DNA from 3 places in the Halomonas sp. H10-9-1 genome. Region 1 is predicted to be linked to each of the others. Evidence: predicted binding sites of a transcription regulator. Region 1 holds the regulator's gene; each other region holds the start of a gene.

Region 1 (10,134 bases):
AAGAGCGCACACCACGCCACCGAGATCGCCCCGTACCAGGCGGCGCCGCCCACCAGCAGCGCCGGCTCCCGCCACAACTCACCCAGCGCCGGGCTGCCGCGCTGCTCGAGGCTGATCAGGGTGTAGATGGTCAGGATCAGGGTGGCGTTGGCGATGGTCGCATAGCGCTGGCTGACCGCGCCGAGCATGGTCATGCCGAAGGCCGCCAGGCCCAGGGTCACCGCCAGGGGCCAGGGGTGCGTGAAGAGCAGTTCCATCGCCAGGGAGGCCAGCACAAAGCAGGCCAGGGTGACCAGCAGGGCGGCAAGCCGGCCGGGCCAGTCATCATCGGTCTCGGCCAGGGCACTGGCGATGGCGCCCAGGAACAGCGGAATCAGGCTGGCCATGTCGCCACGCCACCAGCACAGCAGCGTGATACCGGCCAGGGCGATGAAGACCCGCAGGCTGTAGGCGGCGGGCTCGAGGGTCCAGAAGCGGCGCAGGACCAGGGAGGGGGACATGGCGGGCACGAGTCTCCCGCGCTCAGAGGTGGCGCAGCAGCTTCTGCAGGCGCTGGAGATCGGCGGCGTCGCCGACCAGGCGCACGCGCCCCTCCATCATGCCGTCGAGGAAGGCCTGCTGGGTCGGCTTGCGCAGCACCTCGAGTGCGGTGGCCGCATCTGCGAAGCGTAGCTCCAGGTCCAGGTCCACCGGCAGGCCGCGACCATGCTCGATACCGCGGGGCGACATGCGATAGTGGCGGGCGATGGAGAGGTCCTCGGTGGCGACCCCCCAGTCGAGGCCGCGCATCTCGCCGAGCAGCTCGCGGAAGCGAGGGTTGCGACGCAGGGCGCGGCCGAGCAGCCAGCCCAGCACCCAGAGCATCAGTTTCAGCTTCATGTCATCACCACCGGAGCCCTGGAGGGTGGAAACAAAGACGCCTGGCGCCGGAACCTGGCCAGGCGTCCCGGGGTTACTTTCCCGGGGTTACTTGGCGACGGCGTCCTTGAGGCCCTTGCCCGGCTTGAAAGCCACCGTCTTGCTGGCCGGAATGATCAGCGGCTGGCCGGTCTGGGGATTCTTGCCGGTGCGTGCGGCGCGCTCGCGCACGGCGAAGGTGCCGAAGCCGATCAGCGAGACATCCTGCCCCTGGGAGACACTCCCGGTGATCTCGTCGAGGATGACATTGAGGACCTGGCTCGCCTTGTCCTTCGACAGGTCGGCACGCTCGGCAATCGCCGCCGCGAGTTCTGGTTTACGCATACAATCCTCCTGGTGTGGCACGGGATCCCGGCGCATGGCTCGGGACGTTGTTGTCATGGCAGACGGCGCCCGGCGTTCGCCCGGTGATGGATCGGGCGACGGACGAGTGGCGTCGCAGGGTGCGCTGCGGCGACCGCCTCGGGCCGCCATCGCCGACCTAGCCTAACAACGCCGGCGCAGCCCGCGCCAGTTCGACTTTCCGACGCACGCAGGCCCCTGTCAACGCAAATCCGATCAAACGTCCGTCCTCGGCCTCCGCCAGGGCCGTGAGATCCCCCCCTTCGCCCTCGATCCGCCAGCGTGCCGGAGCGCGCGTAGGCGGTAGTGCCACCACCGGCAGCAGCGGCGTCTTGACCAGCACCGGCCAGGCTCCGTAATGCACCGGGGTGGGGGTGCCAGTCAGGGTCCGGGCCAGGGCCTTGGCGCCGGCCTGCAGGGGCTGCACATACATGGCGTTGAGGCCATCGACGCAGGCCACATCGCCCAGCGCGAAGACCTCCGCCACCGAGGTGGCCAGGGTACGATCGGTATGGATGCCCGCGGCGCTCACCTCGAGGCCCGCCGCCTCGGCCAGCGCGGTGCGGGGCGACAGGCCGGTGGCCAGCAGGACCAGGTCGGCCCCCACGGCCTCACCACCCTCGAGACACACCCGCGCCTCGCTACCTTCGGCCTCGAGGCTCGCGACTCCAACGCTCAGGTGCAGGTCCATGCCGGCCTCCCGGAAGGCCTCGCCCAGCGCTCGACCCAGTGGTTCGGGAAGCAGGCGCGGCAGCGGCGTGGCCTCCGGCGCCACCAGGCTCACCCGGTGACCGCCGGCCAGCAGGTCATTGGCGAACTCGCAGCCCACCAGGCCGGCACCGATGATGACGACCCGCGCCGGCCGGCCCAGGCCGCTCAACGCGGCATGGAAGGCGCGGTAATCGTCCAGGTCGTTGACCGTCATCACCCGCCCGGCCAGCGCCTCGGGCACCCGGAAGGGCGACACCGGCGCCGCCCCGGTGGCCAGCACCAGCGTCCCATAGGCCAGCCGCTCCTCGCCGATGCACAGGGTGCGGGTCGCCGTATCGATGGCCTCGACCCGGGTCTGGGTGCGCACTACGGCGTTCAGCGACTCGGCGGTCGCGAGGGCGCCGCGGGTGGCCAGCCGTTCGGGCGGCAGGCCCTTGGCGAAGCCGGTGGAGAGCAGCGGCTTGGCGTAGTCGTCGCCGGCATCGGCGGTGATCAGGGTCACCGGCCGTTCGGCATCCAGGGCACGCAGCTGGCGCAGCAGGCCGAGGCCCGCCATGCCGCTGCCGAGGATGGTCAGGGGGGCACTCATGGCTCTCCTCGTCGAGGAAGGGGGATGGTGGCGCATGGTACACTACCCGGCCTCAAGGATGGACACGGAGCCCGTGGTGCCCGATTCCTCACGTCACGCCCTGGCCGGCCCGGCGCGCTGGCTGCCGCTGGCCGCCGCACACCCCGCCATGAGCCCCGTCTGGCGGCGCTGGGTCGGCTCCCGGGATTCGCTGACCCTGCGCCTCACCGAGGCCGGCCGGCCGCGCCCCTTCCGGGTCCAGCTGCTCGACCAGCGCACCGGCACCCCGCGGCGCGACGAGGCGAAAGCCCTCGGCCTGCCGCCGGGACGCCAGGCCTGGCTGCGCGAGGTGGCGCTGTGCCTGGACGAGGCGCCCTGGGTAGTGGCGCGTTCGGTGGCCCCCCTGGAGGGTCTGCCCGCCCATGACCTGGGGCATCTCGGCGAACGCTCCCTGGGCTCCTGGCTGTTCCGCCAGCCGGACCTCGCACGCGGCGAGATCGAGGTGACCCGCAGCCCTGCCGGCTTCCATCCGGGCCGCGGCCCCTGGGGGCGCCGCTCGCTGTTTCGCCACGGCGACTTCCGCGTCCTGGTGCAGGAGTGGTTCCTCGACGCCATGGCGGATGACCTCGGCCTGCCTTCGCGCTAGGCTCTGGGGTTCCCGATGCCCAAGGGCGCCGGTAGCGCGCCTCCCCGAAGACGTATCGCCGGAACAGCCCCGTCCGCGCATCCCCCCACCCCACACCCACTACGAGGTAGAGATGGACCGCTCCCTGATGCGCCCCACGGGCCTGGCCCGGGTACCCGACTTCCTGCGCCTGATGCGGCTCGACCGCCCCATCGGCACCTGGCTGTTGATGTGGCCCACCCTGTGGGCGCTGTGGGTGGCCGCCGAGGGCCTGCCGGAGCGCCACCTGCTGCTGATCTTCATTGCCGGCGTCTACCTGATGCGCGCCGCCGGCTGCGTGGTCAACGACTACGCCGATCGCCACTTCGACGGCCACGTCAAGCGGACCCTGGACCGCCCCCTGGCGACCGGTCGCATCAGTGAAGGCGAGGCCCAGGCGCTGTTTCTGCTGCTGGTGGCCGCGGCCTTCGTGGTGGTGCTGTTCACCAACCTGTTCACGATCCTGCTGTCGATCGGAGGCCTGGTCCTCGCCTTCATCTACCCCTTCATGAAGCGCTACACCCACCTGCCCCAGCTCTTTCTGGGGGCCGCCTTCTCCTGGGCGATCCCCATGGCCTTCGGCGCGGTGCTCGGCCATGTGCCCTTCGAGGCGTGGCTGCTGTTCGCCGCCAACGTGGTGTGGACCGTGGCCTACGACACCCAGTACGCCATGGTCGATCGCGACGACGACCTGAAGATCGGCATCAAGTCCACCGCGGTGCTGTTCGGCGCTGCCGACCGTTTCATGATTGGCCTGCTGCAGATCCTGACGCTGCTGCTGCTGGCCTGGGCCGGGGCACGACTCGCCCTGGGCGGCTTTTTCTGGCTGGGCCTTATGGCCATGGCCGCCACCTTTGTCTGGCAGCACTGGCTGATCCGCGAGCGCGAACGCGAGCCCTGCTTCCGAGCCTTCCTCAACAACTACTGGTCGGGGCTGCTGGTGTTCGCCGGCATCGCCCTGAGCCTGTGGCCGGGGCTCGCGTAGGGAGTTCGTGTAGGTAGGGAGTTCGTGTAGGTAGAGAGTTCGCGCTGTCGGTTCGCGGGTGCCCCTGTCACGCGAGTGTCATAATGCCATGATGGAATCGTCAGCAAACCGTCATTGACCCGAGGCTTCAGGATGACCGCCAAAACCGTACTGATCGTCGACGATGAGGCGCCGATTCGCGAGATGATCGCGATGGCACTGGAAATGGCCGACTATCGTGTGCTCGAGGCGGACAACGCCCAGACCGCCCACGCCATGGTGGTGGACCACCAACCCGACCTGCTGGTGCTCGACTGGATGATGCCCGGCACCAGCGGCATCGAGCTGGCCCGACGCCTCAAGCGCGAGGAGACCACCGCCGAGCTGCCGATCATCATGCTCACCGCCAAGGGCGAGGAGGACAACAAGATCCAAGGGCTCGAGTCCGGCGCCGACGACTACATCACCAAGCCCTTTTCGCCCCGCGAGCTGGTGGCCCGCCTCAAGGCCGTGCTGCGCCGCGCCACGCCGCGTGGCGTCGAGGATCCGGTGGAGGTGGACGGCCTGCTGCTCGACCCGGTCAGCCACCGGGTCAGCGCCGACGGCCAGGGGCTCGAGATGGGACCCACCGAATACCGCCTGCTGCAGTTCTTCATGACCCACCAGGAGCGCGCCTACACCCGCAGCCAGCTGCTCGACCAGGTGTGGGGCGGCAATGTCTACGTCGAGGAGCGCACCGTCGACGTGCATATCCGCCGCCTGCGCAAGGCACTGGGCGAGCGCCACCAGCACCTGGTGCAGACGGTGCGTGGCACCGGCTACCGGTTCTCCGCCAAGGCTTGATGTGAGGCTCTGGAAGCGCGAGCTATGGCGCCTTCTCCTGCTCGCCGGCCTGGGCCTGCTGATCGGCTGGCCGCTGGGCGCCCCGGGCGCCGGCCTGGCCCTGGGGCTGGCGCTGTGCCTCGCCTACCACCTCCATCAGTTGCGCAGCCTCTATCGCTGGCTGACCCATGACACCCAGGCGGAACCGCCAGCGGCCGGGGGGTTGTGGGGCGACCTGATGGACCGCCTCTACCGCTATCAGAAGGGCCAGCGCATCACCCAGGGCCGGCTGCTCAGCACCCTGCGACGCATCCAGGAGTCCTCCGAGGCGATGCGTGACAGCGTGGTGATGCTCGATCGCCACGGCGACATGGAGTGGTGGAACAGCGCCGCGGAGCAGATGCTGGGGCTCAAGCCGGCCCTGGATCGCGGCCACCATATCACCAACCTGCTGCGCGACCCGCGCTTCGTCGACTACTTCCACCGCCGCGACTACCGCGACCCTCTCACCCTGCCCTCGCCCATCGACGAGCGCATGATCCTGCAGTTCCAGATCACCCTCTACGGCGACGACGAGCGCCTGGTGATGGCCCGGGACATCACCCGCCTGCACCGCCTGGAGGAGATGCGCCGCGACTTCGTGGCCAACGTCTCCCACGAGCTGCGCACGCCGCTCACGGTGCTCGCCGGCTATCTGGAGACCTATGCCGACCAGGCCGAGCTGCTGCCGCCCCGCCTGGGTCGCGGCCTCTCGAGCATGCAGGAGCAGACCGCGCGCATGCAGAACCTGGTCCAGGACCTGCTGCTGCTGTCGCGGCTGGAGATCGACCGCGGTGGTGCCGACCATATGCCGCTGGACATGGCGGCACTGCTGGAAAGCGTCAAGCGCGACGCCGAGGCGCTCTCCGGCGGGCGCCATACCATCGTGGTGGAGCTCAAGGAGTCGCGTGCCCTGACAGGCAGCGACCAGGAGATCCGCAGCGCCCTCTCCAACCTGGTCTTCAACGCGGTGCGCTACACCCCCGAAGGCAGCCATATCACCCTGAGCTGGCGACCCGGCGCCGAACACGGCGCCTGCCTGGAGGTGATCGACAATGGCGAGGGGATCGACCCAGTGCATGTCCCGCGTCTCACCGAGCGCTTCTACCGGGTCGACAAGGGACGCAGCGCCTCCACCGGCGGTACCGGCCTGGGCCTGGCCATCGTCAAGCACGTGCTGCTGCGCCACGACGCCTACCTGGAGATCGACTCCCGGCCTCACCAGGGAGCGACCTTCCGCTGCCTCTTCCCCGCCACGCGGCTGGCGACCGAGGCCCTCGCCGACTAGCCCCGGCTCAGGCGCTGTGCGCCGGCAAGTTCCGGTAGTGGCCATCCCACATCAGCACCGCGGCGGCCACCGCCCCGGGCAACAGGAAGAGGTTGGCCAGCGGGATCCAGGTGATCAGGGTGACCCCGCCGCCGTAGGTCAGGGTCGGCCACCAGCGCGCCTTCAGGCGGCGACGCATATCGGCGAAGCTCACCTTGTTGTTGTCCATGGGGTAGTCGAGGTAGGTGATCGCCATCATCCAGGCCGAGAACAGCGCCCACAGCAGCGGCGCCACCAGGTTGACCAGCGGAATCCAGCTGAGCACGAACAGCGCCGCCATGCGCGGCAGGATATAGGCGAGCTTGACCATCTCGCGGCCCAGGGCGTCCACCGTGCTCCTGGCCAGGCCACGGTCGTCGAGGGGCGCTCGACCGGTGGCGGCGACCTCCACCTTCTCGGCCAGGAAGCCATAGAAGGGCGCGGCGATGACATGAGTCACCAGGGTGAAAGTGAAGAACACCACCAGCACCAGGCTGATCACGAACAGCGGCCAGATCAGCCACTCCAGCCAGGCGAGCCAGCCGGGCACCATGGCCATCCAGTGGTCCAGCCAACTGCCGAAATTGGCCAGCACGAACCACAGCATGGCCACATAGACCAGCAGGTTCACGACGATGGGAGCAAACACGTAGCGGCGCAGGCCGGCCCCGTAGACCAGGCGGGTGCCACGGGTCAGCGCCGTCAGGGCATCAAGCATTGCAGTTCCTCGCGGGAGCGACGATCAATGAAAGCAGGCCATCGCCTTGGGGCGATGGCCTGCGCTATTGACGATCAATCGTCGCCCGAGGTCAATCCCTGCGCGAGATCGCCTCGGCGTCGAGGTCCTCGGGGTCGATGTGGCGGATGTCCATGCCCTTGACCAGGTAGACCACGTACTCGGCCAGGTTGTTGGCGTGGTCGCCGATACGCTCCAGGGCACGCAGGATCCACATCAGGCTGAGCACCGGCGAGATCGAGCGCGCGTCCTCCATCATGAAGGTCATCAGTGAACGCATGGCGCTCTGGTACTCGTTGTCGACCTCCTCGTCCTCGTGGACCAGCTTGAGCGCCAGCTCGGTATCGAAGCGGGCGAAGGAGGTCAGGGCGTCACGCACCATGCGCCGCACATGCTCGCTGATCATGCGCACCTCGACGAATCCACGGGTGCCGTTGTCACCATCGATCAGCTCGCAGGCATTGCGGGCGATCTTGCTCGCCTCGTCGCCGATGCGCTCCAGATCGGAGCCGGCGCGGATCACCGCCAGCACCAGACGCAGGTCGGAGGCGGTGGGCTGGCGGCGCGCCAGCACCTGGGTACACTCCGCGTCGATCTTGATCTGCATGTCGTTGACCGCGCGGTCGTTGTCGACCACCTGGCGGCCCAACGCGGAATCGCCCTCGAGCAGGGCCGTGACGGCATCCTGGACCTGCTTCTCGACCAGGCCTCCCATCGCCATCAGGTGGGTCTTGAGCTCCTCGAGCTCCTGGTTGAACTGCCGGGAAATATGCTGGCTGTGGATATCGCTGCTGATGTCCATGGGACTCTCCTTGGGGGCCGGACCGGTCAGGTCATGCGCCCGGTGATGTAGTTCTCGGTGCGCCGCAGGCGCGGATTGGTGAACAGCGTCTGAGTGGGGCCATACTCCACCAGTTCGCCCTTCTGCAGGAAGGCGGTGTAGTCGGAGACCCGAGCGGCCTGCTGCATGTTGTGGGTGACCAGCACCAGACTGAGCTGTGACTTGAGGTTGCGGATCAGCTCCTCGATCTTCAGCGTCGAGATCGGGTCCAGGGCCGAGGCCGGCTCGTCGAGCAGCAGCACCTCGGGCTGCACCGCCAGGGTCCGGGCGATCACCAGGCGCTGCTGCTGGCCGCCGGAGAGGGTCCACGCCGAGGCACGCAGGCGATCCTTCACCTCCTCCCACAACGCCGCCGACTGCAGAGCCCACTCGACGGTGTCATCGATCACGCGCCTGCGCATGCCGCCCTGCAGGCGCAGGCCGAAGGCCACGTTGTCGTAGATCGACATGGGGAAGGGATTGGGGGCCTGGAACACCATTCCCACACGGCGCCGCAGCTCCGCCACATCCACCTGCGGGGCGTGAATATCCTGCCCCTCGAGGTGGATCTCACCGCGCCGCACCACCTCATCGTTGAGGTCGTGGAGCCGATTGAGGGCCCGCAGCAGGGTCGACTTGCCGCACCCCGACGGCCCGATGAAGGCCGTCACTCGATGTCGCGGAATGCGCAGCGTGAGATCACGCAGCGCCGGTTTCTCGCCATAGGCAAGGCTCAGGCCGACGATCTCCAAGCTGCTCTCGGAGGCCGCGAAATCGATGATCGGCCCGCTGGCGGCGGGTGACGACGTGAAAACGGACACGAAACAGTCTCTCCCCAGGGCCGGCGCTACCAGCGCGACGGCGCCCCATGACGCGCCCCCAGATGATGACGCAGGAATATTGCAGTCAGGTTAAGCACCAGGATCACCAGCACCAGCAGCAACGCCGTGGCGAAGACCAGCGGCATGGCGGCCTGGACGTCATCGCCATGGAAGGCCGCATCGTAGATGTGGTAGCCAAGATGCATGAACTTGCGCTCAAGATGCAGGAAGGGGAAGTCACCGTCCACCGGCACCTGGGGGGCGAGCTTGGCCACGCCCACCAGCATCAGCGGTGCCACCTCGCCGGCGGCCCTGGCCACGGCCAGGATCATCCCGGTCAGCATGGCCGGCAGGGTCATCGGCAGCACCACCCGGGTCAGCATCTCCATGCGCGTGGCCCCCAGGGCCAGGGCGCCCTCCCGCTGGTGGTCGGGTATCCGGGCCAGCCCCTCCTCGGTGGCCACGATCACCACCGGCAGGGTCAACAGTGCCAGGGTCAACGAAGCCCACAGCAGGCCGCCGGTGCCGAAGGTGGGCGACGGCAGCGATTCGGCGAAGAGCCACTCGTCCAGGGTGCTGCCGATGCCATAGACGAACACCCCGAGCCCGAACACCCCATAGACGATGGAGGGAACCCCGGCCAGGTTGCGCACCCCGATGCGCACCAGCCGGGTTAAGGGCCCCTGGTGGGCCACCTCGTTGAGGTAGATGCCCGCCAGCACCCCGAAGGGGGTCACCACCAGTGACATCAGCAGCACCATCAGCACGGTGCCGAAGATCGCCGGCCAGACGCCACCGGCGCTGTTGGCGGCGCGCGGCCCCTCGGAGAGAAAACGCCATACCCCCCCAGCCCAGGCGACCAGCTTGTCCGGAGGCGACATGGCATTGGGACGCCAGGCGCGCAGCACCACGTCCAGGGGCTGCTCGATACGGCGCCCGTCGACACTCTCCAGCAGCAGGGTCTCGCTACCCATGGCCGTCTGGAGTTCGCGAATCCGTGCATTGGCTGCGGCCAGCGCCGCACGGGCATCGGCGTCGCCATGGTTCCCGGCGTTGTCGAGGCTCCGAACCAGGGGCACCACCACAGCGTCGCGCAGCCGGTCGCGCTCGTCGCGCAGGGCGTCGAGTTCGGCCAACCGCGCCTGCAGGGCGGGCCAGGCGGCCTCGCCGGTGTGGTGCTCGTCACCGGCGGTGACAGCCACCAGTCGACCGTGGAACTCTCCCCAATGGCTGCGCTCCAGCACCACCAGTTCGGCAGGATGGCGAATAGCGGCGATGGCACTCACCTCGATCCAGCGCCAGCGATCGCCGTCCAGGTCGCGGTTGGCGGTGAAATAGAGCCGCTCACGCGCCTCCTCGCCGGGAATCCGCTCCTCGCGCACCGCCACCCCGGCGAAGGGCTGGCCGTCCTGGGGCGTCACCA
Region 2 (10,134 bases), 3.1 Mb from region 1:
AGCGCATCGGGCCCGCCATTGGCGGGCCCGATGCGTTCCGACTTCCGGCCACGACGACTACACCCAGCCGCCCAGCTCGTTATCGATGATGGCGAGCAGCGCGGCAACATGATCCTCGCGGTCATTGAGACAGGGCACGTAGGTGAAGGTCTCGCCGCCGGCCTCGAGGAAGGCATCGCGAATCTCCTCCTGGATCTCCTCCAGGGTCTCCACGCAGTCGGCCGAGAACGCCGGCGATACCACGGCGATATGCTTCCTGCCCTGGCGTGCCAGCTCGGCGACATGCGCAACGGTGGCCGGCCCCACCCACTCCTCGGGGCCGAACTGGGACTGGAAGGCGGTCTGGATCTGCTCCTCCTCCCAGCCGAGCCGCTCGCGCAGCAGTCGCGTGGTCTTCTGGCACTGACAGTAATAAGGATCGCCTTCCATCAAGAACCGCTTGGGCACGCCATGATAGGAGGCCACCAGCACCTCCGGTGGCGTCTCGGCGGCGTCATACGCCTCGCGCACCGAACTGGCCAGCGCCTCGATATAGAGTGGCTGCTCGAAGTAGGCGGGCACGGTGCGGATCGCCGGCTGCCACTTGAGCCTCATCAGGGTGCGGAAGGCGTGATCGTTGGCGGTGGCGGTGGTCGGCGAGGCGTACTGGGGATAGAGCGGGAAGAACAGGATCCGCTCGCAGCCCGCCGCCTGCAGGCGCTTGAGCACGCTGTCGGTGGAGGGGTTACCGTAGCGCATGGCGAAGTCGACCATCACCAGGTCGCCGTAGCGCGCCGCGAGCCCCTCGGCCACCTTGCGGGTCTGGTTCCGGGTGATGGTCAACAGCGGACTCTCATCCTGCTCGGTGTTCCAGATACCGCGGTAGGCCTCGCCAGACTTGAAGGGCCGCCGCGAGAGGATGATCAACTGCAGCAGCGGCTGCCACTTCCAGCTCGGATAGTCCACCACCCGCTTATCGGAGAGGAACTCGCTCAGGTAACGACGCATGGACCAGTAGTCGGTGGCGTCCGGGGTGCCCAGGTTGACCAGCACCACCCCGACACGGGCGCGTGGGACGAGGGGATGGTCGGCCGGGGCGTGGGCCAGGCGGCCCTCGCCGGGCCGGGCCATCTCGGGGCGGGCCGGGTCCTGGGTCGGGGTGGTCATGGGCGAGGCTCCTTGAGTCGATGCGAGGGCGCGTCTTGAAGAGAGGCTAGTGTACCAGCCTCCTCGCTCGCAGCGGGATGGCGTTGTACTATCAGGTTAATTTGTACAACTCAGGATCAGCCCATCCCGCGGCCCGGGTGCTCGGCTATCGACGCCTGGCGTGGCTGACCTGGCTGACCTGGCTGACCTGGCTGACCTGGCTGACCTAGCATGGCTGACCTGGCGTGGCCGAGCAGCCTGCCCGGGGTCGCAGGCGCGATGGACGCGGGATATCGATGGCCTGCCCGCCGCCGGGGGCGTCTAGGGCGCTGGCCGGAAGGAGCGGCGGTGAATCGTTCGCCGGGTAGCGGTCGACGGAAGGAGGTCCGGCCATAGCGCCGGAGCGATGCTCAGAAGACCAGCGGCATGCGTGAGGTCAGCGGGTCCTGGTAGTGAGTGGCGCGGCCGATCACCTCATCATGAGGCACCTGCTGCACCAGGTAGGCGCGGTGAATGCCGGCACGCTTGAGCTCCACATAGACGTCGTCCAGGGCGCGGAAGAGCACCGGTTTGCCCTGACGGGTCAGCATATGACGCTGCCCCTCGATATCCTCTAGCTCAACCTGATAGAAGCGACTGCCGGCATGGCCGATGACGCGAATCTCGTAGTTGTCATGATGGGCCGCGAAGGCCTTGAGGTCGTGAAAATCCATGGATCCCTCCTGGGTGTCTTGTAGTTGCATGCCCTCACAGACTGGCGCCGAAGGATGACACCATGGTGACGACTGCATGTCAAAAGTGTGACCCTGTCACCCCGGGAGAGTTCCACAAGCTATTGATAATCTGAGGGATCGATGGCCTTGCCCAGGGAGTTACGGTCGACCCACTTGCCGGCCTTGGTCTCCTTGTAGCGGAACACCACACGGTCCCCGACTGCCACCGGCAACTCGGCGTCCTCGGTCTGGTAGCTGTAGGTCTCGCCCTCCACCACCAGCTGGTAGCGGTAGAGGTCGGGCATGCCCAACCACTCCTTGAACGGGCCTTCCCGCTCTACAGACTGGAGCTCGCCGCGCGCCTCCAGCTTGGGGGTGCGGCGTCGATTGCCGCGCTGAAATCCGCCTGCCATGCTGCCTCCTTCCTGTACTCGTTCGAGGGGAGGGCATTATACGGGGCCCTCGCCCGGGCTCAACCCACGACGCTCGCACTCACTCGCCGAAACCGTCCCCATAGCTGTCAGGCGCCAGGTCCTCGAAGCGGGTATAGCGGCCGATAAATGCCATGTGTACCGTGCCGATGGGGCCATTACGCTGCTTGCCGATGATCAACTCGGCGAGCCCCTGATTGTCGGGGTTGTCAGGATTATAGACCTCGTCGCGGTAGACGAAGGCGATCACGTCTGCGTCCTGCTCGATGGCGCCAGAGTTATGAGTGACGATGCCATCAGCCAGCCAGCAGGCATTGCCTGGCACCGTCAGATCGAAGACCTCCTCTTCCCCCTCGGCCACAATCTCGACAATACGATCCCAGAAGAGATCATCCGTCGCGCGCGCCCGCAGTGCCCCGTCTCCCAGCAAATCGGCATAGCTTGCCAGGGTGGTGCGGGAGGGGTCGAAGCGAAAGTGCGAGGTTCCTCCATAGGCCGTCCCGCGCAGGCGGGCCATCTCGCGCTGACTAACGCCACGCGCCGCCATAAGAGCCTTGACCTGCTGAAAGGCCTCCCTGGGCAGGGTATCGACATTGGTATTGGGAACAATATCGACCAGGCGAGCCAGCAGTTCGGCAGCGCGAGGCTGCTGCTCGCCGAAGGCACCGATGCACTCCAGGAAACGACGCTGCTGCACGGTCCCCGAGACATCCGCGGTGAACCAGCCGACGCCGCTTCCCGCAACGCTATGCTTGATCCTGGCAAGGATGCCGAAGCGCATCAACAACGCCGCCACATCATCGATCAGGCCACGGCTCGCGGTGCTGAAATAGATGCGCCCTCTTCCCTGCGAACTCAGGGTGATACTGCCATCTGTCGCCCACAGATGACGGAGGAAGAGCGCCAACTGTTCCTGATCGAGACGGAAGATGCCATCTGGCAGACGCTTCTCACGCGAGCGCTGTCCGAAGATGCCTAGCTCCTTCAACCACTTCCCGACCCCTGCCGGGTGCCAGCGATTACCGTTGCCGGCAATCACCAGCTGGTGCCAGCTGCCACGGCCCGCGTGACGACTCACCCGGGAGCCCAGCGCCTCGGCAGCCTCGGTGACCGCGGTACTGTTGGCCTCGCTCGCGGTGGTATAGCGCAGTGGTTGGCCCGATACGTAACTACCATCTCCCACCAGGTGGGCCAGCAGAATCAGCGCCTCCTCGGACCAGCGCTCCGGAGAAGCGGGTGCCGGCAGGTGGTTGGACAGGGCGAGGCGATCTCCCACTCCGAGCTCTGCCAGCTTTCTCCAACCATCCCAGGCCCGCAACCGATGTTCGGCGGTGCAGCGAAGAGTGCGCCCGCTGGCTAGACGGACTCGCCATACGGGACGACGCCCTACCGACCACACCTTGTCACTTGCCGCGGGCTCGAGTCGCCCAGCGGCATTGACCGACCACAGCCTCGGCGACTGGCCCACCAGCTCCGCAATAGGCCGGCGCGTGCCATCCGTCAGCATGACAAGTGTGTCTCCGGTCACACACTCACGCAGGTCCGACATCACCGGGCGCTTGTTGGGGCGCTGCTCGAGGGAGCGGTTGAGCTGGGAGAGCGCCACCACCGGGCAGCCGAACTCCTTGGCCAGCCCCTTGAGTGAGCGAGAAATCTCGGAGATCTCGCCGGTGCGGTTCTCGGAGAAGCCGGGGATCTGCATCAGCTGCAGGTAGTCGATCATCACCAGCCCGACATTACCGTGCTCACGCACCAGGCGACGGATCCGCGAGCGCATCTCGTTGGGCGAAAGCGCCGCGGTGTCATCGATGAATAGCTGCTTGTCCTTGAGCAGGTTCACCGCCGAGGTCAGCCGGGGCCAGTCCTCGTCTTCCAGTTGACCGGTGCGCATCCGGGTCTGGTCGATGCGCCCCAGTGACGACAGCATGCGCAGCATCAGGGCATCGGCGGGCATCTCCATCGAGAACACCATCACCGGCTTCTCGCTGGAGATAACCGCGTGTTCCACGAGGTTCATGGCGAAGGTGGTCTTGCCCATGGAGGGCCTCCCGGCGATGATCACCAGGTCCGAGGGCTGCAGGCCCGAGGTCATCTCGTCCAGGTCGCGGAAGCCGGTGGAGAGGCCGGTCATCTCGCCTTTCATGTTGAACAGCTCGTCGATGCGGTCCACCGCCTTGGCGAGCAGGTCGCTCATGCCGATGGGGCCACCCGACTTGGGGCGCTCCTCGCTGATCTGGAACACCAGCCGCTCGGCCTCATCGACCAGCTCATCCGCCGGCCGCCCCTGGGGGCTGAAGGCGCCATCGGCGATCTGGCTGGCGGCACGGATCAGCTTGCGCAGGGTGGCACGCTCGCGGACGATATCGGCGTAGGCGCGGATATTGCTGGCGGAAGGGGTGTTGCGAGCGAGTTCGGCGAGTGTGGCCAGGCCGCCCACGGTATCGAGCTGGTCGCGCCCCTCCAGCGCCTCGGAGAGGGTCACCACGTCCAACGGCCGCGCCGACTCGGCCAGCTCGGCCATGACATTGAAGATCAAGCGGTGTTCGTAGCGATAGAAGTCGTCGGACACCAGGCGGTCGGCGACGTTGTCCCAGGCCTGGTTGTCGAGCATCAGTCCGCCCAGCACCGACTGCTCCGCCTCCAACGAGTGGGGCGGCACCTTGAGGGCGGCGGTTTCCTGGTCGTGCTCGAGCATTTCTGACATGGCGATGGTTCACCCTGGGAATTGCGAGGGGCGCCATTCTACCCCAGACGGACACAATAAAAACGCGACGAGGGGCGCGAGAATCTCTCCTCGCGCCCCTCGTCACCAGCGACCGTCAGGACTTACTCGGCCACTACCACCACGCGCACGGTGGCTTCGACCTCGGCATGCAGGCGCAGCGCAATGTCGTACTCGCCGGTGGCGCGGATCGGACCTTCCGGCATGCGCACTTCGCTCTTGGCCACATCGATACCGACCGAGGCGATGGCATCGGCCAGGTCGCGGGGCCCGATGGAGCCGAACAGCTTGCCTTCGTCGCCGGACTTGGCGACCAGGGAGAGCTCGATCTCGTTGAGCTGGGCAGCACGCGCCTCGGCCTCGGCCTTGCGCTCGGCGGCCTGGGCCTCGAGCTCGGCACGCTGGGCCTCGAAGGCTTCGATGTTGTCCTTGGTGGCCGGCACGGCGAGACCGTAGGGCACCAGGTAGTTGCGGCCGTAACCGGGCTTGACGGTGACCTGGTCACCCAGGCCGCCCAGCTTGCCAATATTGTCGAGCAGAATGACTTCCATCTCGTAAACCTCTTGTCAGTTGCGGCTGACCAGGCGCCCGCGAACATTCGCGAAGACGTCGATGACGGCCAGCAGCAGCACGATCAGAATCATGGGCCAGGTGGTGATCAGCAGCAGGTAGAAGGCGACCAGCCACAGCCCGTTCATCCCTTTCAGTCCGATAAAACCATGCACCAGGGCGATGCCGGCGACCAGCAGCGGGACCCACAGCAACATGCCCAGGCCGGGCAGCCCGAGCACCGCGCCGATCCCCCCGAGTACGGCCAGCACGACGAGCTCACGCGGCGCCAGGCGCAGGGCGTGGAACTCCTCGCGGAAGCCGCCGGGGTTGTAGAGCCCCGCCTGCCAGCTGCGCGCCAGGGCCAGGCAGGCCACGGCGGCAACCAGCACGATGAGCCCGGTGACCCCGCCGATCAGCAACCCTGCCAGCTGCTCGGTATCGAGCCCCTGACTGCCCAGCTCGCTGAGCAGGCGCTCCACCTCGGGCGAGGCCTGGCGCAGCTGGTCGAGCATCTCCCCGGTGCCCCCGGGGGGCAGGAAGATACCCAGCTGGATCATCACGGCACCGGCCAGGGCGCCGACGATCAGCGCCTCGCTCCAGCGCAGCCGCGCACGCAGCACCACCGCCATCAGGGTCACCAGCAGCACGCTGGAGAGCGGGATCACATCCCCCTGCACCCACCACCAGCCCGCAGGCACGGCGGCAGCCACGATCACCGGCAACGCCGGAGAGAGCCCCCGGCGCAGGGTGACCAGGGCCGCGATGGCGGCCCCCAGCCAGAACAGCCAGGGAACCAGGGCAGCAACGGCGGCCCCGCCGGCGGCGTGGGGCGTACCGCGCATCATCCAGCGGGCAATCGTCAGCATCTTGCCGCTGGCTTACTGGTGGCTATCGGAGTAGGGGAGCAGTGCCAGGTAGCGCGAACGCTTGATGGCGGTCGCCAGCTGGCGCTGATAGCGGGCCTTGGTACCGGTGATGCGGCTGGGGACGATCTTGCCGGTCTCGGTGATGTAGGCCTTGAGGGTGTCCAGATCCTTGTAATCGATCTGCTTCACGCCCTCGGCGGTGAAACGGCAGAACTTGCGGCGACGGAAAAAGCGTGCCATGTGAAGACTCCTTCAGACGTGCGATGGGGGTGATCAGGCGGACTCGGCGCGGGGCTTCTCGTCGCGGGGCTTCTCGTCGCGACGTGCACGCTTCTCTTCCGCCGGCTTCATCATCGGCGAAGCCTCGGTGATCGCTTCATTGCAGCGCACCACCAGGCTGCGAATGATGGCGTCGTTGAAGCGGAAGATGTTCTCGATCTCGTCGAGGGTCTCGCCGCTGCACTCGACGTTCATCAACACGTAGTGAGCCTTGTGGATCTTGTTGATCGGGTAGGCCAGGTGACGACGGCCCCAATCCTCCAGGCGATGCACGGTGCCGCCGTTCTCGGTGACGAGGCTGGTGTAGCGCTCGACCATGGCCGGAACCTGCTCGCTCTGGTCCGGGTGGACCATGAACACGATTTCGTAATGACGCATGGGTTCTCCTTGCGGTTTGGCAGCTTCCTCTGGAGGTCTCGGCGCTCCGGGGAAGCAAGGAGGTGATAGAAGAAACACGAACGCCCGCTCGAGGGACGAACGGGCGCAAGCATTCTAAAGAGTGCGTGCAAAAAGCACAAGCTCGAGGCCGGACCGGGGTTTCGTCCAGCTTATGGCTTATGGCTTACAGCTCCCGGCGAAGCCGGGTGGCGTTGACGAACCGCCTCGAAGAGGCTGATGCCGGTGGCCACAGAAACGTTGAGACTGGAGACGCTGCCGGCCATGGGCAACTTGACCAACTGGTCACAGGCCTCGCGGGTCAGGCGGCGCATGCCCTTGCCTTCGGCCCCCATCACCAGCGCCGTGGGACCGGTGAGGTCAACCTCGAAGAGCAGCGACTCGGCCTCACCCGCGGTACCGGTGACCCAGACACCGAGCGACTTGAGCCTGGCCAGGGCACGGGAGAGGTTGGTGACCTGATAGACCGGCACACTCTCGGCGGCACCACAGGCCACCTTGCGCACCGTGGCATTGAGCGGTGCGGCCTTGTCCTTGGGCACGATCACCCCGTGCACCCCGGCGGCATCGGCGCTGCGCAGGCAGGCGCCGAAGTTGTGCACATCGGTGATGCCATCGAGCACCAGCAGCAGCGGAGGCGTCGCATGGGGCCATGCCTCCAGGCGGAACCACAGCGCATTCTCGGCCTCGAACGCCAGCGGCGTGGCGAAGGCCACGAGCCCCTGGTGGGCGGCCCCCTGCGCCAGGCGGTCGAGCTCGTCACGCGGGCGCGACTGGATGCGGGCACCACCACGGCGGGCGGCCTCCACCAGCTCGGAGAGGCGCGCCCCCGCACCGCCCTCCTGCACCCACAGCTCGCGGGGCGTTTCGCCACGCTCGATCAGCGCACGCACGGCATGGACACCGAATACCGCCTCCAGGCCACCTGGCATCGCCGGCTTGCCAGTGGCAGGCCGCTGAGATCGCTTGTGCTTCATGGTTCTCGCTTCATTGCGGGTCACACGGCGGGCCTTGAGGCCCGCCACGGGATTCAGCGCCGCGCGCGGCGCCGACGGTTGCCGCTGCGCTTGCGGCCATCGGGCTTGTCGCTCCTGGTGGACTCGCCCCCCTTGCCGGAGGAGGGGTCGCCAGGCGAGGCTTCGGCCTTGGGCGGCTTGCCGCCGGCGCCGGCGCGCCCCTTGGCGGGGGCATCGTCTAGCGCCCGGCGACGGCGCGGCGTCCGCTGGGGACGCGGCTGGTCATCGGCCAGGGCGAAATCGATCTTGCGATCATCCAGGTCGACGCGAGCCACCTGCACGGTGACACCGTCGCCGAGACGATAGCTCATGCCGCTGCGCTCGCCCTTGAGACGGTGCTTCTCAGGCTCGTAGTGGTAGTAGTCCGAAGGCAGCGACGTGACATGCACCAGCCCCTCGACATAGACCTCATCGAGCCTCACGAAGATGCCGAACTGGGTCACCGAGGCGATGGAGCCCTCGTAGACCTCGCCGAGCTTGTCGGACATGAACTCGCACTTGAGCCAGTCCTCCACGTCGCGGGTGGCGTCGTCGGCGCGGCGCTCGGTCATCGAGCAGTGCTCGCCGAGCTCGAGCATCCGCTCGAAGGTATAGGGGGCCCACTTGCTGGGCGGTTCCACCACCGCCCCCTCCGCGCGCAGCACCGTGTTGGTCTGGCGCGGCCCGCGGATCACCGAGCGAATGGCGCGGTGCACGATAAGGTCCGGATAGCGGCGGATCGGCGAGGTGAAGTGGGCATAGGCCGGATAGGCCAGACCGAAATGACCGTCGTTCTGGGGTGAGTAGATCGCCCGGCTCATGGAGCGCAGCATCACCGTCTGGATGACATCGGTATCGGGGCGATCCTTGATGGCCTCGGCCAGGTCGCGGTAGTCCTGAGGACTCGGGTCATCGCCGCCACCCAGGGTCAGGCCCAGCTCGCCGAGGAACAGGCGCAGCTTGTCGAGACGCTCCGGCGAGGGCTGCTCGTGGATACGATAGAGGGCCGGCAGGTCATGCTTGTCGAGGAAGCGCGCCGTGGCCACGTTGGCCGCCAGCATGCACTCCTCGATGATCTTGTGGGCATCGTTACGCGAGCGCGGCACGATCTTCTCGATCTTGCGCTCGTCGTTGAAGACGATGGCCGTCTCGGTGGTCTCGAAATCGATGGCGCCCCGCTCGACCCGAGCCTCGCGCAGCAGCCGATAGAGGGCATGCAGGTTCTTCAGCGACGGCACCAGTTCGCGGTACTCCTCGCGCAGGGCCTCACCCTCCTGCCCCTCATCGTCAAGGATCGCCGCCACCTTGTTGTAGGTCAGGCGCGCATGGGACTGGAACACCGCCTCGTAGAAGCGGTAACGGCTGATGGCGCCGCTCTGGGAGATATTCATCTCGCAGACCAGTGCCAGGCGATCGACGGCCGGGTTTAGCGAACAGACTCCGTTGGAGAGCAGCTCCGGCAACATCGGCACCACCTGCCCCGGGAAGTAGACCGAGTTGCCGCGGCGAATCGCCTCCTGGTCCAGGGCACTGCCTGGGCGTACATAATGGGAGACATCGGCGATGGCCACCAGCAGCTTCCAGCTACCGGACTTGGTCTTCCAGGCGCACACGGCATCATCGAAGTCCTTGGCGGTCTCGTCATCGATGGTCACCAGCGGCACGTCACGCAGGTCGATGCGATTCTGCTTGTCCTCCTCGGCAACCTCGGCGGACATGCTGGCGATCTGGTCATGGACCTCCGGCGGAAACTCGGCGGGAATCTCGTAGCTGCGAATGGCGATATCGATCTCCATGCCGGGATCCATCCGCTCACCCAGCACCTCGACCACCTCACCGACCGGCTGCACCCGGGTCTCGGGCTGCTTGACGATATGCGCCGAAACCACCTGACCATCCTGCGCCCCGCCGCAGGCGCTGTGCGGGATGATCACCTCCTGGGTGATGCGCGGATTCTCGGGAATCAACACGCCGAACTCGGGGGTATTCTCGCGGTAGACACCGACGATGAACTGGGTATTGCGTGCCAGCACCTCGGCGATGGTGGCCTCGTCG
Region 3 (10,134 bases), 3.4 Mb from region 1:
TACCGGGTTGCCGAGGGCATCGACCGCCGCGTGGATCTTGGTGCTCAATCCCCCACGCGATTTCCCCATGGCTTCGGTGCTCTGAGCCGTTTTTTTGCCGCCCCATGCTGATGAACTTTGACGATACTGCCATCTATCATCAGCTGCTCCATGTCGGGATCATCGGCTAATGTGTCGATAACCTGCTGCCAGACCCCCTTCTTAGACCACCGGTTATAGCGCATGTAGACAGTGTGCCAGCGACCGAAGGCGTCGGGCAGATCACGCCAGGGAGCGCCTGTCCGGGCGATCCACAGGACGGCTTCCACGAACAAGCGATTGTCCTTGGCCGTCACCCCGCGATCTGAAGCTTTGCCGGGGAGCATGTGCTCGATGCGCTCCCATTGGTCATCACGTAGCATTAGCCGAGGCATAGATCACCGAAAAATGCTGATATTCTAAATCAGCCCGATCTCCATCAGCAATTGTTAACGCAGCCTAGTCCCGCGTAAGGATCCGCGGGCCCGCGCCTTGCTGGCCGAGGGTATCGTCGGGATTGCGCAGCGGGCAGTCGGTCAGCGACAGGCAGCCGCAGCCGATGCAGCGGTCCAGCTCGTCGCGCAACCGCGTCAGGGTCTGGATGCGCTCGTTGAGGCTCTCCTTCCAGTGCGTCGAGATGGTCTGCCACTCATCCGCGGTGAGTTTCGATCCCGACTGGACGCCGTTCAGCGTTTCGCCGATCTCCTCCAGCGACATGCCCACGCTCTGCGCCACGCGAATGATGGCCACGTAGCGCAGCACGGTGGCGGGATACTGGCGGTGGTTGCCGGCGCTGCGGGTGGAGCGGATGAGCCCCTTGGTCTCGTAGAAGTGCAGCGTGGAGACCGGCACGCCGCTGCGCCTGGCCACCTGGCCGACGCTCAGTACCCGGCTGCCGTCGCTGGGCTTGTCCATCGCCATGTCATCATCCTCGAGTCGACTTGAGGTGTCATGGTAAGGCCTACGGTGCGCCGGGCAAGCCGCCCCCTCTTGACCTCAACTCAGCTTGAGGAATTACAGTCATCCGGCATCGACGCGCTCGCCGCAGGAGGTTCCGCGGCGAGCCTTCATCTCAGCGAGGCAATCAGGAGGCAGAATGAAGACAACAGGAGGCAGCATGGCCAGACGCAATGCACTGATCACCGGCGGTGCCAGGGGCATCGGCGCGGCATCCGCCAGGGCCCTGGCGGCCGACGGCTACCGGGTCTTCATCAACTACGTGAACAGCGCCGACGCCGCCGAGCGGCTGGCCGAGACCATCCGCGAGGGCGGCGGCGAGGCGCACGCGCTGCAGGCCGACGTGCGCGACGACGCCCAGCTTGAGGCCATGTTCGGGGAGATCACGCAGCACCATGGCGGTGTCGACGTGCTGGTTTCGAACGCCAACATGAGCTTCGTGCCCAAGCCTTTCATGGAGCAGAGCTGGGAGGAGTTCTCGCAGAAGCTCAACGACGAGATGCACGCCGCCTACCAGTCGGCCCGGCTCGCGGCCGAGAGCATGAGGGCCAAGGGCTTCGGCCGCCTGGTGTTCATCTCCAGCACCCTCTCCGAGGCCCCTGCGCCCCGCTTTATCGCCCACGGCAGCGCCAAGGGCGCGCTGGACAGCTTCACTAAATACCTGGCGCAGGAGCTCGGCCCCTACGGCATCACCGCCAACATAGTCGCGCCGGGCCTGGTGGACACCGACGCCACCAAGGACGCGCCCTCCGAGTTCAAGGAGATGATCCGCACCCACACGCCGATGCAGAAGATCGCCACCCCGGACGACGTGGCCAATACCGTACGCTACCTGGCAAGCGAAGCCAGTGGCCACATCACCGGCACTTACAACCCGGTGTGCGGCGGCGCCTATATGAGCTGAGCGATACGCTGGTGACGGGACACAAAAGCGACAACGGGGTCCGTGCGGGCCCCGGTTTTTCTGGTGCGCCATGCTTGCGCGCCCAAGAAAACGCGTCAAAGAAAAGAGGCCGATCAGTCATTAACTGATCGGCCTCTCTAGATATTGGTAGCGGGGACCGGATTTGAACCGATGACCTTCGGGTTATGAGCCCGACGAGCTACCAGACTGCTCCACCCCGCATCAACGTGAGGCGCATTTTACACGGGATTCACCTTTAGTCAAGGTTTGCCTCAAACGCTCGTCCATCACGCCCCCCTGGGCCATACTGACCTTGGCTTGTCATCAAGATGACAGCTTGTTCAAGAACAATGTGCCGTTCGGCCGGTAGGGCCGGAGCACAGTGTCATCATCATCAGGGAGGTATACATGGCCAATTCATCACGCGTCGCTTGGGTCACGGGTGGTACTGGCGGCATCGGTAGTGCAATCTGCCGCGCACTGGCCGCTGAGGGCTACAAGGTCGTGGCTGGCTATCACAACCCGGAGAAGGCCAAGGCTTGGCTCGAGGAGCAGAAGGCGGCCGGCTTCGACAATATCGATATTGCCGGGGTCGACCTGGTCGATTACGACGCCTGCGTCAATGGCGTCAAGGAGATCGAGGAGAAGCACGGACCGATCGCCGTGTTGGTCAACTGTGCCGGTATCACCCGTGATGGCACCATGAAGAAGATGAGCCCCGCGCAGTGGCACGAGGTCATCGATACCAACCTGAACAGCGTTTTCAACGCCTGTCGCAGCGTGATCGAGAGCATGCTCGATCAGCAGTATGGCCGGATCATCAACATATCGTCGATCAATGGCCGCAAGGGTCAGTTCGGTCAGGTGAACTACGCCGCCGCCAAGGCGGGGATGCACGGCCTGACCATGTCCCTGGCCCAGGAAACTGCTTCCAAGAGCATTACCGTCAACACCGTGTCGCCGGGCTATATCGCCACCGACATGATCATGAAGATTCCCGAGAAGGTGCGCGAGTCGATCCGTGAAACCATCCCGGTGAAGCGCTACGGCAAACCCGAGGAGATCGGTCGCCTGGTGGCTTACCTGGCCGACGAGGAGTCCGGCTTCATCACCGGCGCCAATATCGATATCAACGGCGGCCAGTTCATGGGCTGACGCGGGTTGTCTCCTGCCTTGCGGCAGGTCGACGCCACACAGGAGCGCGAGGGAAACCTCGCGCTCCTGCGTCGTTCAGGGGGGGGGCAGGCGCGACAGCCGCTCCAGCATATGGTCCAGTTCTCCGACTTCGCGCTCCCAGAGCGCCGGTGGCACGGGGCCGATGGCCAGCAGTTCGGCGAGCACGCCGCGTACCTCCTCGGCCCGGGACGGCACGCGCCCCAGGTTGTCGTTGAGGCGTTCGACCTGTATCGCCAGGCGCAGTGGTTCGTCGCGTTGACTGACGCTGCCCACGGCCAGTAACGAGAGGTGCACCCTCACGCGAGCGAGGCGCTCCTCGACGGTGTCGGTCGAGATGCTCTCCTGGCGGGCGGCATTGCGCCGAGCGTGGGCGCGGCCCATGTCGTCACCCAGGGTGAGTGTCTTCGGCAGTGCCACCACCCGCGCCTCGTCGCCCTCGAGTCGTGCGGCGTCTGCCGCAAGGTGTTCCTCGAGCAGTGGGCGCACGGCCTGCCACTTTTCCACCTGTTCGGCCACTGCCAGGCGCTCCAGTCGCTCACGGCGGGCTCGCACGATGCCGGACCAGCGCCGCCGCATGCCCTCGCTGCGGCGTCCACCGGGAAGCGGCTCCAGCGCGGCGGCCTCGTCGATGGCCCTGGCCAGCAGCGCCGCATCGGCCGGCCGGGTGGGTTGCCAGCCATCCAGGCGATCGATGAGCGCCTGCATGGCGTCCGTTCGCTCCCTGGCGCGGCGAGCGTGGTCGTCCCGAATCGCTTCGCGGCTGGCGAAGATGGTGTCGCACAGGCTGCGGAACTCGCGCCATAGTGCCTGCTCCTCGCCCTTGGGGGCGCGGCCCAGTTCTCGCCAGCGACGCTGCAGTGCCTTGGCCTGCTCGGCGCGCTTGGTCGCCGGGCTCTCACTCCCTGATAACAGGCGGGCTTCCTCGATCAGTTCGCGCTTGGCCTCGGCGATCTCCCGGGCGCGCTGGTCGATCAGCGCCTGGAGGCGGTGACGGATGGTGCCGAAGCGCCGGCCGATGGCTTCTGCCTGGTCGCGCGGGACCGGCGAAGCCCGGCGCCATTGGTCGCGAGCGCGGTCGCGGATCTCGCGAAGTGCGTCGGGGTCGGCTTGCTGCGCGGGGTGGCCGAGGAGTGTCTCGAGCTGTTCGCACAGGGCGATACGCGTCGCCAGGTTGTTGTCGCGCTCGGCGTCGAGGCCGGCCCGCCAGGCAGCCAGGCGTTCGTGAATGCGGTCCGAGGCGGCGCGGAAGCGTGCCGACTGTTCGCGGTTGGCGGCGGCATCGCCCAGTGACTTCCACTCCTTGACCAGTTGGCGGTGGCGGCGGTCCAGGGCTCCCTCCATGCTGGCCTCGTCGCCGGCCAGGGCTTCGATGCCGGCGACCAGCTGTTCGCGCTTGGGGCCGGCCACGAATCCTCGCCAGTCGCGCAGCTCGGCCAGCCTGGCGCCGAGGCGCTTGAAGCGTGCCTCCTGGGAGCGGAAGCGGGCGGCGTCGGTGTGCTCGGCAAGTTGGCGCAGGCGCTGGTGAAGGCGGCTGGCCGGCTTGAAGGCGCCGCGCTCCAGCAGACGCTCGAGCTCGTCGAGCTGCTCCTTGAAATGCTCGATGGGCACCTCGTCGGCCGCCGGCGTGGGCGCGGGGCGGTGCTCGAGTCGCTGGCGTGCCCTGAGCAGCAGGGGCGTGGGCGCCAGGCCGCCGGGCCAGTCGATCGCCGTGACCAACCCGCCCAGGCGCTCCTTGTCGTCATCCTCGAGGGCCCGCTCCAGTTCACTGGCGCGCTGCGTGAGGCGCACCCAGGCGCCGCCGATCTCCTCGAAGCGGCTCAGGGCGGCGTCATAACGCTGGCGCAGGGTTCCATCGGTGACATGGTGGTCGGCGAGCTCCTGCCAGCGGTGGGCCAGCAGTCGCTTCTGGGCGCGCAGGCTGTCGATATCCTGGGCCCCCAGCGTCTCGCTGCGCTCGAGTGCCTCGAGGCTCTCCTCCAGCGCCTCCACCAGGCTTTCGCTGGCCTGCCGGGCATCCTCGCGGTGCCGGTGGGCGGCGGCATTGGCGCGTTGCTGCGCCTCGTGATCCTCGACCACCTTGCGACAGCGCAGGCAGGCGCCATGATAGCGGCGCTCCAGGCTTGCGTCGGGCATATCCTCGAGTTGCTGCCATTCGCGCATCAGGTGACGCAGGCGCCCGGCATAGAGCGGCTCCCAGGGGGCGGCGGCGTGACGCTCCAGGCCCTGTACCAGCGCTTCACGACGCTCCCGAGCGGCGGCCAGCTCGGCGGCGTCGGCGCGGCGGCGGTTGAGGCGCTCGCGGGCCTGGCGCAGTACCTGGCGGTCGCGCTTCGCCTCGCGCACCAGCCGCGACAGTCCAGCATCGCTGTCGACCCTGGCCGCCGCGGCATGCCGCACCGCGGCGATGCCGTTGTCACAGGCTTGTCGCACCAGGGCCGCTTCGTCCTGGATGCGTTCGATTGCCGCCAGGCGCAACTGCTGGTTGTCGCCCCCGAGTGCGATCATCTCGAGCAGCGCGGTATCACTGAGCCGACCGACCATGGCGACCCGAGCGGAGAGCTCCAGCTGGCCCTCCTTGCCGCAGATCAGTGTCGTCAGGCGCTGCTCCAGTTCCGGCGAACGCCGCTCTTCGTCGAGCAGGGCGATCAGCCTCTCGGGGTCCTCGAGCCGCGCGAGCGCCGCAGTGCGCACGGCCGGGTCGGGGTCCGCTGCCAGTCGCTCCAGGGCGTGACGTTGTTCGCCGTGGGCGGGGTCGAGGCGTGCGATGGCCTGGCGGCGCACGCCAGGGTCGGAGTGCTGCCAACGGGGGGCGAAGAGGCGGCGGAAGAGTCCAGACATTGGGCATCCTGGCGAGGGCGGCGCCGCGCGGTGGGCCGCGCGGCCCGAAGCGTTGTTGGTACATTATAAAGGGACTATCTAAGCACGCGCCGCGCCTGGGGAAAAGGCCGTGCCGCGGGGTGCCTGTGGCCAGTCGGCGACACTGACAGCGGCGCGTCGGCGGGCGTATGATGGAGAAGTTGCAGGGGAGCAGGGAGTCGCTTAGCTTTGACTCTACCCTCACCATCCCGACCTGGAGTTCGGCAATGAGTCTCAAACTGGACAGGGAGCGCATGGCCTTCACCTTCAAGGGGGGCATGCTGCCGATGACGGTCATGGAACTGGCCAGCGCCGACCCCGAGCGGATCCGCGAGCAGCTCGCCGGCAAGCTCAGCCAGTCGCCGGCCTTCTTCCAGCATACCCCCGTGGTGCTGAGCGTGGAGAAGCTCGACGAGCCTCACCTCGCGCTGGAGCGCATCTGCGCGGTGTGCCGTGCCCACAAGTTGCTGCCGGTGGCGGTGCGTGGCGGTGCCGACCCGGTCAAGCAGTCGGCTTGGGCCCTGGGCCTGGGCTGGTTCCCGCCCCATGAGGGAGGCCGTGGCCGTGCGCTGGAGAGCGTCGCCGTGGGCGAGCCGGAGGCCACGCCGGACGCGGGCGAGGGTGCCGAGGCCGAGCTCGAGACGCCCCCCGGGGTGACCAGCGGCGGGCGTATCTTCCGCGGCACCGTGCGCTCCGGACAGCAGATCACCTCGCCCAGTGGTGACCTGGTGGTAGTCGGTGCGGTCAATGCCGGCGCCGAGGTGCTCGCCGCGGGCAGCGTGCACGTCTACGGCGCGCTGCGCGGTCGCGCCCTGGCCGGGATCCACGGTGATCCCCAGGCCAGCATCTTTTGCCGTGAACTCCATGCCGAGCTGCTCTCGGTGGCCGGCAATTACAAGCGCCTCGAGGACATCGACCGCCGGTTGCTGGGTACCCCGGTGCAGGTGCGCCTCGACGGGGATCAGCTGGGCATTACTTCGCTCGCCTGAGCGGCATGCCCCTCGATGGTCCGATCCATTTCAACGACACGACAGGAAGCGACTCTTGGCCAAGATCATCGTTGTGACCTCCGGCAAGGGAGGCGTCGGCAAGACAACCAGTGCGGCAGCCATTGCCACTGGCCTGGCACTTCGCGGCAACAAGACCGTGGTCATCGACTTCGACGTCGGGCTGCGTAACCTGGACCTGATCATGGGCTGCGAGCGCCGCGTGGTCTACGACCTGGTGAACGTCATCCAGGGTGAGGCGGGGTTGAGCCAGGCGCTGATCCGCGACAAGCGCGTGGACAACCTGCATATCCTCCCGGCCTCCCAGACCCGCGACAAGGATGCCCTGAGCCTGGAAGGGGTCGAGAAGGTGCTCGATACCCTGAGCAAGGACTTCGACTACATCCTCTGCGACTCCCCTGCTGGCATCGAGCGTGGTGCCCAACTGGCCATGTACTTCGCCGACGAGGCGATCGTGGTCACCAATCCCGAGGTCTCCTCGGTGCGTGACTCCGACCGCATCCTCGGTCTGCTGGCCTCCAAGACTCGGCGTGCCGAGCGCGGTGAGGATGAGATCAAGCAACACCTGCTGATCACCCGTTACAACGCCATGCGGGTCGACACCGGCGACATGCTCAACCTCGAGGATATCCGTGAGATCCTGGCCATCGACCTGATCGGCCTGATCCCGGAGTCCGAGGCGGTGCTGCGGGCGTCCAACCAGGGGGTGCCGGTGACCCATGACAACGATAGCGATGCTGGCCAGGCCTACGTCGATACCGTGTCGCGTCTGCTCGGCGAGGAGGTGCCCCTGCGCTTCCACGAGTACCAGAAGAAGAGCCTGCTGAGCCGCATGTTCGGAGGAGGTCGTCGTTGAAACTGCTTGAATTCCTGAAGCGAGAGCGCAAGAAGTCCGCGTCGGTCGCCAAGGAGCGGCTGCAGATCATCGTGGCGCACCAGCGTAGCCAGCGTGGGCAGCCTGATTATATGCCGATGCTCGAGCGCGAACTGCTGGAGGTGATCCGTCGCTACGTCCAGGTGGACGATAATGCCATCAACATCAGTCTCGACAGCGAAGACAATTGCTCGGTGCTGGAGCTCAACGTGACCCTGCCCAAGAGCTCGCCGGGCTGAGCCTGGCGGGCTGAGCGAGTCGCGGGGCTGTGCTAGGCTGTGGCCTCCATGCTGAATTGCCGGAGAGACCTTGCCCATGGCGCCGCCTGACGCCCCGCAGACCTTCCTATGGCACGACTACGAGACCTTCGGTGCCGATCCGCGGCGCGACCGACCTTCGCAGTTCGCCGCGATCCGAACCGATGCCGAGTTCAACGAGATCGGCGAGCCTGTCACCTGGTATTGCCGCCCGGCAGACGATTTCCTGCCCCACCCCCAGGCCTGTCTGGTCACCGGCATCACGCCGCAGCAGGCGCGGCGGCGCGGGCTGCCCGAGGCGCAGTTTGCGGGACAGATCGAGGCGCTGATGAGCGTGCCGGGCACCTGCTCGGTGGGTTACAACAGCGTGCGCTTCGACGACGAAGTCAGCCGTCACCTCTTCTACCGTAACCTCCTGGACCCCTATGCCCGGGAGTGGCAGAACGGCAACTCCCGCTGGGACTTGATCGACGTGGTGCGGGCTTTTCACGCCCTGCGCCCGGAGGGGCTCGAGTGGCCGCGTCGGGAGGATGGTGCCCCCAGCTTTAGGCTCGAGGATCTCACCGCCGCCAACGGCATCGAGCACGCCGGCGCCCACGATGCCCTGGCCGATGTGCGTGCCACCATCGCCCTGGCTCGGCGCCTGCGCGAGGCCAATGCCAAGCTCTTCGATCTACTGTTGAGCCGGCGCGGCAAGCGGGCGGTGGGCAAGCTGCTCGATGTTCCCGGGCGCAAGCCGCTGCTGCATATCTCGCGGCGCTACCCTGCCAGCCGCGGCTGCGCCGCGCTGGTGGTGCCGCTGGCCGAGCACCCTACCAACCCCAACGGGGTGGTCGTCTATGACCTCTCGGTGGATCCGGCGCCGCTGTTCGAGCTCTCCGCCGAGCAGATCCGCCAGCGGGTCTTCGTCAGCAACGACGATCTGGCCGAGGGTGTCGAGCGCATCCCGCTCAAGGTGATCCATATCAACAAGTGCCCGGTACTCTTCGCGGCCGGGGCTCTCAAGGACGTGGCGGGCGAGCGCAAGGGGCAGTACGGCGATATCGTCGAGCGCCTGGGGCTGGACATGGCCACCTGCCGCGATCACTGGAGGCGCCTCTCGGGCCACCCCGAGGTAGCTGCCCGGGCCGCCGAGGTGTTCGCCGAACCGCCGCCGGAAGGGCCCCGGGATCCCGATGTCATGCTCTATTCGGGCGGTTTCTTCTCGCCGGCGGATCGCCAGCAGATGCAGCGGGTGCGCGACATGGCCCCCTGGGACCTGGTGGGCGCTAGCTTCGCCTTTCAGGATCCGCGCCTGGAGGAGATGCTGTTCCGCTACCGGGCGCGCAGCTTCCCGGAGACCCTGGAGGGCGAGGAGCTCGCCCAATGGGAGGCCTACCGCTGGGCGCGCATGAATGACGCCGAGGTGGCCAGCCTGACCCTCAAGGGCTTCGCCCGGGAGATTGAGCGGCTTAACCAGATCGAGCTCTCCGACCGTGACCGCCAGGTCCTCGAGGAGCTGGTGATGCATGTCGAGGCGATCCTGCCGCCCCAGGCGTTCGAGGCGGGCTGAGATCTCATGAGGGCTGAGCCTGGGGTCCCCCACGAATGATGTCACGATATCGGCATATTCGAAGGTGTTGGTGCCTCATGCGAGCACGGTGCCGCGCCCTTGGGGTCTGACCCCGCTGCTGCGTGTTGCGCCAACACTCTGATATGACTGAGCAATCAACAACCTGGGGGTCAGACCCCAAGGGCTGCGAGACCCCAAGGGCTGCGCCGAGCTCTCGGATATCCGCCAAGAATATGCAGCCTATTGATTTATAAGGATCATTTCTGGAAATGCCTCAGGGGTGAGCCGTCAGCTTCTCACTCCTCACCCCTCACCCCTCACCCCTCACCCCTCACCCCTCACCCCTCACCCCTCTCTCTTACTCTTCACTCTCGGGTAGCGGTGCCAGATGCGCGGTCAGCGCCAGCACATCGTCGGGCTCGTCGCCTGGGTCGAAGGCGATCCGTAGCACGGGGCCGGCTCGCAGATCCGACCAGGCCTCGCGCAGCTGGTCGGGGGTGAGGGTCCGCACGCGCTCGGCGAGGCGCTCGCGG

The links. The regulator PhoB, encoded in region 1, activates phosphate uptake and scavenging genes when phosphate is short. The targets are predictions, from matches to a motif close to TGTCATANNNNTGTCANA.
Region 2: NFH66_RS02850 (DUF6482 family protein) is a predicted target of PhoB. The motif match lies at 1,903-1,920, and genes of this name have one in related genera.
Region 3: phbB (acetoacetyl-CoA reductase) is a predicted target of PhoB. The motif match lies at 2,199-2,216, and genes of this name have one in related genera.

The regions. Positions count from the first base shown of each region.
Region 1 is NZ_JAMSHO010000001.1:3,724,067-3,734,200, forward strand. Features, by position in the region: gene NFH66_RS17375 (FUSC family membrane protein) at 1-500, opposite strand, end outside; gene NFH66_RS17380 (hypothetical protein) at 523-879, opposite strand; gene NFH66_RS17385 (HU family DNA-binding protein) at 967-1,242, opposite strand; gene NFH66_RS17390 (FAD-dependent oxidoreductase) at 1,400-2,560, opposite strand; gene NFH66_RS17395 (chorismate--pyruvate lyase family protein) at 2,619-3,185, shown strand; gene ubiA (4-hydroxybenzoate octaprenyltransferase) at 3,298-4,188, shown strand; gene phoB (phosphate regulon transcriptional regulator PhoB) at 4,321-5,010, shown strand; gene phoR (phosphate regulon sensor histidine kinase PhoR) at 5,012-6,316, shown strand; gene cysZ (sulfate transporter CysZ) at 6,324-7,052, opposite strand; gene phoU (phosphate signaling complex protein PhoU) at 7,144-7,872, opposite strand; gene pstB (phosphate ABC transporter ATP-binding protein PstB) at 7,899-8,672, opposite strand; gene pstA (phosphate ABC transporter permease PstA) at 8,738-10,134, opposite strand, start outside.
Region 2 is NZ_JAMSHO010000001.1:607,463-617,596, reverse strand. Features, by position in the region: gene NFH66_RS02860 (Na+/H+ antiporter subunit G) at 1-1, shown strand, start outside; gene hemH (ferrochelatase) at 58-1,146, opposite strand; gene NFH66_RS02850 (DUF6482 family protein) at 1,536-1,838, opposite strand; gene NFH66_RS02845 (hypothetical protein) at 1,958-2,251, opposite strand; gene NFH66_RS02840 (replicative DNA helicase) at 2,331-4,964, opposite strand; gene rplI (50S ribosomal protein L9) at 5,096-5,542, opposite strand; gene NFH66_RS02830 (hypothetical protein) at 5,558-6,409, opposite strand; gene rpsR (30S ribosomal protein S18) at 6,422-6,649, opposite strand; gene rpsF (30S ribosomal protein S6) at 6,683-7,066, opposite strand; gene rlmB (23S rRNA (guanosine(2251)-2'-O)-methyltransferase RlmB) at 7,237-8,061, opposite strand; gene rnr (ribonuclease R) at 8,115-10,134, opposite strand, start outside.
Region 3 is NZ_JAMSHO010000001.1:322,319-332,452, forward strand. Features, by position in the region: one part of gene NFH66_RS01485 (IS5 family transposase) at 1-87, opposite strand, end outside; one part of gene NFH66_RS01485 (IS5 family transposase) at 90-413, opposite strand; gene soxR (redox-sensitive transcriptional activator SoxR) at 478-939, opposite strand; gene NFH66_RS01495 (SDR family NAD(P)-dependent oxidoreductase) at 1,136-1,879, shown strand; tRNA gene NFH66_RS01500 (tRNA-Met) at 2,025-2,101, opposite strand; gene phbB (acetoacetyl-CoA reductase) at 2,288-3,034, shown strand; gene NFH66_RS01510 (DUF349 domain-containing protein) at 3,110-5,893, opposite strand; gene minC (septum site-determining protein MinC) at 6,139-6,900, shown strand; gene minD (septum site-determining protein MinD) at 6,956-7,774, shown strand; gene minE (cell division topological specificity factor MinE) at 7,771-8,031, shown strand; gene sbcB (exodeoxyribonuclease I) at 8,108-9,601, shown strand; gene NFH66_RS01535 (insulinase family protein) at 9,960-10,134, opposite strand, start outside.